2 regions of the Ectothiorhodospira lacustris genome follow, and region 2 is predicted to be linked to the other one. Evidence: predicted binding sites of a transcription regulator. Region 2 holds the regulator's gene; the other holds the start of a gene.
The links. The regulator FliA, encoded in region 2, starts transcription of late flagellar genes. The targets are predictions, from matches to a motif close to GCTAAAGTTNNNNNNNNNNCNGCCGATA.
Positions count from the first base shown of each region.

Region 1 (4,254 bases), on a different contig from region 2:
CCACCAAGGGAACGTCGTAGTGCCTCGCCAGCTGAGCGACGATGGAGGATTTCCCCACCCCCCGGGTCCCCCACAGCATGGAGGCCCGGCGCCGTAGCACTGGATCGGCATATTGCTCGATCAGGGCCTGCTTGGCGGCGGCAATGGATACTGCGGGGATGTTCATGGGGTTGCCTTGCATGCTTTAAATCCATCCTCTTGGTTCAAGAATCGGTGTCACGGACCCAGGCCGACAGATCCAGGGGTTTGGGCAGAGGTGGGATCTCCAGCACTGGAACTTCCCGCGACCAGCTCCAGAAGACCGCCAGCAACAGAACCGGCGGGATGCCGGTGGTCCACAGGGGCAAGGGCTCTTCGCGACCCAGGCCCAGCAGGTAAAGCACCGGTACCAGAGCCAGGATGCCCAACACCCCCTGGACCGGGAGGCTGCGGCGAAAGACCACCTGCCAGCGCCGACGCAGGAAGTGAGCATGAAAGTCCTCAGGGGGGTGGGAGAAGACCGCCACCAGATGGGAAATGGTCCGGGCAAACTTGCTTTCGGCATCCTCAGAACGCTCCGGCTCTCGATGGGCCAGTTTGATCGTGGACTTCCATCCGCTGTCCGTCGCCTGCAAGGCCCGCCAGGCGCGGCCGCGCACGGCCAACAGGTCGGCGGGCAAAGCCACCTCCCCTGCAGACGGCTTTTCCAGCACCAGCTTGGCCGGCAGACCTTCCACCTGGCGGGCGTCCAGACACAGGCGGCGACCGGCCACCACGGCCTCGCCGCCCGCAAACCGCATGGGCCAGATCTCACCGCCCTGCAGCCGACGCCGAACCACCCGGCGGACGCGATAGTCCAGAGCCGCCAGTACCCCGTCCACCCGCATGAACTGCTGCGCCGGCGCCACCTTGGTGAGTTGCCGGTAGACCCCTTCCACCGTAGGTCCTTCCACCTCAAGCCTGGCCTTGAGTCCCGAGGGATGGGCCAGGGTACGGACCAGGCGGAACTGGTCGGCCTTCGGGTTTTCCAGGGTGAGGGTTTCCGTCAGGGTCAGGCCGGCCAGACCCACCGACTCATGCTCGACGGGCTGAAAGACCAGGGTTCGTGCCTGCCGGTCCGTGGCCGCCAGGTCCACCCGGCGGCCGTCCCGTGAAAAGGGCGCCACCAGTTTGAGGATTTCGTGATGGGTCAGCGGGATCACCGTCCCTCCTGGGGTCTTTTCCGGGTTTTGCTCCGGTGGTGGATTGACGCCCATCATCCAGCGCACCGTGGCGCCGAGGGGCATGGCTTTTCTGACTGCCATAATATGAAATGTTTCCCCATGAATTTGCCGAAGGGCGAGATGAGAAGGCCCCAGCCTGCACCGTCACTCCCGGTCGCCCTTGCCGTCACTCCCGATCGCCCTTGCCGTCACTCCCGCGAAAGCGGGAGCCCAGGGGATCCTGCACGTCAATGGATTCCCGCTTGCGCGGGAATGACGTATTCAGAATACCCCTTGAAGCCCCCCCCTCCTTGCCGTCACTCCCGATCGCCCTTGCCGTCACTCCCGCGAAAGCGGGAGCCCAGGGGGTCCTGCACGTCAATGGATTCCCGCTTGCACGGGAATGGCTTATTCAGAATATCTCCAATCTCATTCAAAAGCCTAAAGTCATTCAAGAGACTGCCGATACAAGCAGCATACCCATCATTCCCGGAGTTCACCGTGGTCAAGATCAACACACCCGTCACGGTCCTTCCCAGCACCCCCGACTTCAAGACCAGAAACCAGGGGATGTCCCAAGCTGGTGGCCGTACCGACAACGACAGCACTCGCGCGCTCTCGAACCTCCAGAACCGCATCCTGGAGGCCCTGGCCAAGCATACGCCCGGTCTGAACGCCGCCGGTTTCAAGCAGCTAAAGGCAGAGGATTACACCCCGGAAAAGGTCTCGGACCGGATCATCCAGTTCGTGGAAATGGGCCTGGCCAATGCACGCGCCCGCGGGGCTTCCGAAGAACAGCTGCAGTCCATGTACGACAGCGCCATGAAAGGTGTGGAACGGGGTTTCAAGGAAGCTCGCGAGATCCTGGAAGGCCTCAACCTGCTCAATGGCCGTATCGCCGAACAGGTGGATGAGACGGAGCGGCTCACCTTAGAAGGTCTGACGGCCCTGGCACCCAATGGTCAGGGACAGTCCCTGTCGTCCCTGACCAATCTGTCGGTGATGCAGCGTTACAGCCGCGCCGAGAGCCTGGAACTAACCCTGACCACCCGCGAAGGCGACAAGGTGACCGTCCAGTTCCAGAGTGCCACGGACATCCAGGCACGCGGCGGGATGAGCCGCGACGGTGACCAGTCCATGCAGTGGCTGGATGTGAGCCGAGCCGAGCAGAGCGGCTACCGGTTCTCGGTTCAAGGTGATCTCAATGCCCAGGAGCTGGAGGCCATCGAGAACCTGGTGCGGGACGTGAGTGGCCTGGCCAATGAGTTCTTCAACGGAGATGTGCAAAAAGCCTTCGAGATGGTCCCTGATCTGCGCTTTGACAGCAGCCAATTGGCTTCCATGGATCTGAGCATGACCCGGGTGGAGCAGTATTCCGCCACGGCGCGATATCAGCAGACCCAGCAGATCGAGGAAGGCGAGCGTGCCCGGCCCGGCCTGCGTCTTGGACAGCTCATGCGGGAGATGCAGGAGCAGTTCAACCGTTCCGTGCTGGCGTTCCTGGATCGTCCGCAGGAAGAGGCGGGGCGGATCATGTCCGCGCTGGTGCAGCAGGATGTGCGGTTCCTTGAGGCCGGTGAGTCGCAGCAGGCCCGTTTCAGAGAGAATCTGGAGCGTCTGCTGGGCGCCCTACCCCGGCAGGAAGTTGATGGAGACGTTTGATTACCAAACCGGCAATTAAACAAGCATGATCATTTTCAACTTTAAACGATTGAAATCAATAGCTTGAGATTTTAAGTCAAAGACTTTTGATTGCCGGGTTAATAGTATGTCATTCCCGCGTAGGCGGGAATCCAGTGTGTGCAAAAACCCCTGGGCTCCCGCTTTCGCGGGAGTGACCGATCTCGGCACGGGCGCATATTGAGGCCGAGGCCTGGGCTCCCGCCTTCGCGGGAGTGACGGCAAGGGAAGCGGGAGTGACGGCAAGAGAAGCGGGAGTGAGGGGAAGGGGAAGCGGGAGTGAAGGCGGCAACTTGGGAGTGGCGCCAGAGGCCGCCGGGGACTTCATGGCCGCCGGCTGCGCCCCAGGCCGGACAGCGGATCCACGTCCCGCCACCCCATGAACAGCAGGGTGAACAGTCCGCCATGGAAGAACAGCGACGCCGCCCCCAGATGCGACAACTGCCAGACCATGGCCGTGGCCCCGGCCATGGCCGTCACCGCCAGGGTGTAACCCAGTAGGTAGCGGCGGTCCACGGGTCTCAAAAGACGCCAGCTCACGAGTGTCAGCGCGCCCAGGGTCAGCGCCGTTTTAAGGCCGGCAAATCCGCTCAGCAGGGCGGCCGTGTCGGCTTCGACGGCCTGCGACGCAGCCGGATCACGCAATGCCAGCACCAGCAGCACGGCCAGCAGGGCTCCGCCCCAAGGCAGCACCATGCGCCCATGGAGGGCTGCCTTGGGGTGTTCGGCGATGATGGATTTCATGGCCCTTCCTCATCAGCAAATGATGAGATTGGACCGCGGACACCGGGGAAAGTGGCATTTCCGGTCCGGGGGGCATCAGTAATCGTTTTATCTAACCCGACACTGGATTGGATGAGGCTTCGGTCACCCCATCGCGGCACTGAAGTGTACCGTCAGTGACCGCCGTCCCTGTCCTGGCCCGGCAGCGGCCGGCGGTGCAGGTCCTCGTAGTGACGGCCGGCGCAGTAGTCGATCTTCCAAAAATACAGCAGGTTGATCAGGCGTCGCAGCAGGCACCAGCGTCTGTCGCCTTCGGTACAGAGGCGATAGGCCTTGCCCGGTAGGGATTCCGGCAGGTCCTGGTGTGATGGGTCAACCTTCGGGGATTCCGTCATGGCTCGGGATCGTCCTGATGGACAAAGCGGTCAGGAGAGCAGGCTACTGCGTGGCTTTTTCAGGGTCAAGCAGCCGCTCCTGTACAGGAAATTGCCCCTGCACAGGAGCGACCCCTCCGGTCAGAGGCCCAGGCGCTCCGCAACAAAGTCTGCGTCCTTGTCACCGCGGCCGGACAGATTGATGAGGAAGCGGGTGCCGGGCTCGGCTTCCCGGGCGGCCTTCATCACCCAGGCCACCGCATGGGCGGATTCCAGAGCGGGAATGATCCCTTCCA
Region 1 covers NZ_JAJNQM010000088.1:5,243-9,496, forward strand. The annotation lists gene LQ952_RS13690 (AAA family ATPase) at 1-181, opposite strand, end outside; gene LQ952_RS13695 (hypothetical protein) at 204-1,283, opposite strand; gene LQ952_RS13700 (DUF5610 domain-containing protein) at 1,683-2,843, shown strand; gene LQ952_RS13705 (hypothetical protein) at 3,186-3,605, opposite strand; gene LQ952_RS13710 (hypothetical protein) at 3,758-3,979, opposite strand; gene trpB (tryptophan synthase subunit beta) at 4,100-4,254, opposite strand, start outside.
Region 1: the regulator FliA is predicted to act here: its motif matches at 1,622-1,649, upstream of LQ952_RS13700 (DUF5610 domain-containing protein).

Region 2 (4,254 bases):
TGGTCAAATTCTTCATCGCTGATGGCGTCGCCATCAGCCTGAGCCTTTCCCGCGGAGACAGGCGGTGGAACCGCAGACGTCATGCTCTCCGGTTTCGGGCCGCCGTTTTGCTTTTGATCCTGAAGGGCATCCAGCAAAGCCTCGAACTCGTCATCCGTGATATCCCCCCGAAGCTCCCCCTGAGCCGGCACGGACCGCGGCGACACGGGTGTCGGCACGGGTGTCGGCACCGGAGGCGGCGGCGGTGCCTCCCCCTGGGGCAGGGTCAGGGGTTCCAGGGCCGCCATCAGGTGATCCGGCGCAGGGGCCGGCATCTCGCCGGAGCGCACCTCATCAAACATCCGGTTCAACACGTCCACCACCTGAAGGATGGTATCCATCAGGTTGCTGTCCACATGACGCTGCCCCTGGCGCAGCAGGTTGAACACGTCTTCGGCCCGGTGGCAGATCTTGACCAGGTTTTCCAGATTCAGGAACCCGGCCCCACCCTTGATGGTGTGGAAACTGCGAAAGACCGAATTGAGCAGATCTTTATCGTCGGGGGTCTGTTCCAGCTGAACCAACTGCTCACTGAGGCCCTCCAGCAATTCGCCGGCCTCAACCAGAAAGTCCTGAAGGATTTCGTCGTCGGTATCCAGACTCATGTCCGTCTCTCACGCCCAGTGCAATCGCACCCTGATATTCCGGTTTGGCGGCCGGACCGGCGAAATCTGAAACAGGCCGACGTCCCGGTGACAGGACAAGTTTTAAAATCCAAGGCTGGACAACAAGTCATCCACATCATCCTGGCTTTTTACCACGTCGCCCTGATCCGACGTCCCCTTGACCGCAGGGCCGGCCGGCTCGGTCCCCGCGCCCCTGTCCTTGCCTTCCGGCGTGGACAGACGCTTACCGGAGATACGCACCAGCCCCACCAGGCTGTCTTCCAGATCCTGCACCAAGGTCATGACGCGGCGGATGACCTGCCCCGTCAGATCCTGAAAGTCCTGAGCCATGAGCACTTCCGAAAGCTGACTGCGCAGCGTTTCGGCATCCCGTTCCGTATCCTCCAGAAACTCGGCCAGGGCTTGGCTCACTGAGCGGAACTCGTCCACGGACATTTCCCGCTGGCGAAAACGAGCCCAGTCAGCCCGCAATGCCTGCGCCCGGTTTGCCAACATTTCCGAGACCGGTAATGCCGCCTCAACGGCGTTCAGGGTGCGATGGGCGGCCTGGTCAGTCATGGCGACCACGTAGTTGAGACGTTCCTTGGCATCCGGAATATCCTGATGGGTCAGTTCGGAGAGACGGGAATCCAGGCGGAAACTGTTCAAGGCCTCGTGCAGGTCCCGGGTCAGCTTGCCCAGTTCCTGGAACAGCAGACTCTCGTGCATGCGCCCCATCTCTTCGATGAGTCGCCCGGCCCCTTCTTCATTGCCGGATTCCATGAGCTTGACCAATTCCCGGGCGCGTTCCAGTTGCTGCTGCTTGAACAGGGCCTCTTTGCTGTCTTCCTGGTTCTCCATGACGTTGTTCACCCTTTTTCCTGCAGTCTCTCGAAGATCTTGTTGATCTTCTCCTTCAGGGTTTCCTCGGTGAAAGGCTTGACGATGTAGCCGCTGACACCGGCCTGAGCCGCTTCAACAATCTGCTCGCGCTTGGCCTCGGCCGTCACCATCAGGACGGGCATGTCCTTGAGCCGGGGATCGGCACGCACAGCCCTCAGCAGATCGATGCCGGGCATGCCGGGCATGTTCCAGTCGGTGACCAGGAAGTCATAGTTACCGTTCTGCAGCATGGGCAGTGCGGTACTGCCGTCATCAGCCTCGGCGGTATTGTTGTATCCAAGATCCCGCAGCAAGTTCTTGATAATGCGGCGCATCGTGGAAAAATCATCCACGATGAGGATCTTCATGTTCTTATCCACAATAACCTCCCGATTAAACACACACCGAAGACACGCCCTTGAGCGGGGTGTTCCGGCATTCTGAAATCAATTCTGCCGGCAAGAGGGCATCAGACCCGCTCACCGTCCGCCACCCACTCGACCATGCGGGCCCTGAGACGAACCAGCGCCTGACCGTGGATCTGGCAAACCCGGGACTCGCTGACGCCGAGCACTTCACCGATCTCGCGCAGGTTCAGCTCGTCATCATAATACAGAGAGAGGATCAAACGCTCTCGCTCAGGCAAAGTGTTGATATGCTCGGCCAGGGCTTTCTGAAAATCCGCCCGGGTGACGGACTCCAATGGAGTCGGCCCCAGGCCCGGGAGGAAGTTGTCCACATCCCCATCCCCCTCGCACAGGTCATCAAAACCCAGCACGCGGCTACCGGCGGCATCCCGGAGCATGTCGTGGTAGGTTTCCAGATCCACCCCCAGGGTAGCGGCAATCTCCGGGCCGGTCGCCTCGCGCCCCGCCCGGTTTTCAATCTCCCGGATCACCTCGCTGATACGCCGGGCATTACGGTGCACGGACCGCGGCGTCCAGTCGCTCCGGCGGACCTCATCCAGCATGGCACCACGAATCCGGATGCCGGCATAGGTCTCAAAACTGGCCCCCTGGGAAGGGTCATAGTGACGGGCAGCCTCCAGCAGACCAATGACCCCGGACTGGATCAGGTCTTCCACCTGCACATTGGCAGGCAGGCGGGCGAGCAGATGGTAAGCGATTCGCTTAACCAAAGAGACATGCTCATCCACCAGTCGAGTATGGTCTGACTCTTTGCTGGCGTACATGGCTATGGCACTGATGTGACTGGCTCCAAGTCGTTTCGACCGCTGTTGATCAACCTTTCCACAAAAAACTCGATACCGCCACGGGTATTGCGGGGCATGGGCCACTGGTCGATGCGACCGGCAACCGCGCGAAAGGCACGGGCGGCGGGGCTGGAAGGATAGGCCTCCAGTACACTCTGCCGACGCTGAACCGCCTTGCGCAGCAGGTCATCATGGGGGATGGCGCCGACGTAATCGAGGATCACGTCCTCCAGAAAACGGTCACAGACCGACACCAGCTTGCGAAACAGGACCCTGCCCTCATCCTCATTGTCGTTGCGGACCATGTTGGCAAGGATGCGAAAGCGCGTCAGGCCATGATCCCGGTAAAGCACCTTGATCAGGGCGTAGGCATCCGTGATGGAAGCCGGCTCATCGCACACCACCACCAGCACCTCCTGGGCGGCCCGGCAAAAACTGGTGACGCTGTCATGGAGGCCGGCGGCAGTATCCACCACCAGCACATCCAGGGGATGAGACAACTCGCTGAAGGCACGAATGATACCGATATGCTGCGCTGGTTCCAGATCCGCCATGCGGGCGATACCCGAAGCGGCCGGCACGATCAGCATGCCCGCCGGACCTTCAAGCAGCACCTCGTCCAAGGTGTATTCGCCGTTGAGCACATGGTAGAGGTTGGCCTTGGGCTGCAATCCCAGCAAGACATCCACGTTGGCCAGCCCCAGATCGGCATCGAGCAGCATGACGCGCTTACCGCTCTGGGCCATGGCGGCGGACAGGTTCACCGACACATTGGTCTTGCCCACACCACCCTTGCCGCTGGACACTGCCAGGACACGCACCGGAGCGACCGCATCGACCGGTGAGGAAAGTCGGGCCGCCTGAGAATTACTGACTGGAGGCATGGACGTACCTGGCGTTGGGCTGGTTGATGGGCTCACGGAACATGGGAGAAACCACCTGGGCCTGACGGGTATCCCCACGCTCGCCACCGGCATCCGCCATCCTGGCGGCGGTGGCCACCAGCCGGGCGCCACGGGCCGGACGCAGATCATCGGGTATGCGCTGACCTTCGCTGACGAACGTCAGCGGCAGGCCGGCACTGATCAGGGTCGACAGGGCCTCACCCAGTGAAGCGGCTTCATCCACCTTGGTCAGTACGCACCCCTCCGGCTGCAATCGGGCAAAGGACTTCACGGTCTCCATCATCACGGCTTTCTGCACATTGGCCGCCATCACCAGCAGGGTCCTGGCAGAAGGCACCGACGTCAGGGACTCCAACTCGCCAAGCAGTTTCATGTCCCGTTGATTGGTGCCTGCCGTATCAATGATGACCAGGCGCTTGGATTTCAACCCCTCTAGCATATCTCCCAGCTGGCGTGCTGTCTGCGCCAGATAGACGGGAACCTCAAGGATCTGACCAAAGGTCTGCAACTGTCGATGAGCGCCGATGCGATAGGCATCCGTGGTGATCAGCGCCACGGAATCATGGCCGTGCCTGAGGCTCTGCAAGGCGGCCAGCTTGGCCACCGTCGT
Region 2 covers NZ_JAJNQM010000004.1:28,191-32,444, forward strand. The annotation lists gene LQ952_RS01610 (chemotaxis protein CheA) at 1-644, opposite strand, end outside; gene LQ952_RS01615 (protein phosphatase CheZ) at 747-1,505, opposite strand; gene LQ952_RS01620 (chemotaxis response regulator CheY) at 1,514-1,894, opposite strand; gene LQ952_RS01625 (RNA polymerase sigma factor FliA) at 1,996-2,718, opposite strand; gene LQ952_RS01630 (MinD/ParA family protein) at 2,721-3,560, opposite strand; gene flhF (flagellar biosynthesis GTPase FlhF) at 3,607-4,254, opposite strand, start outside.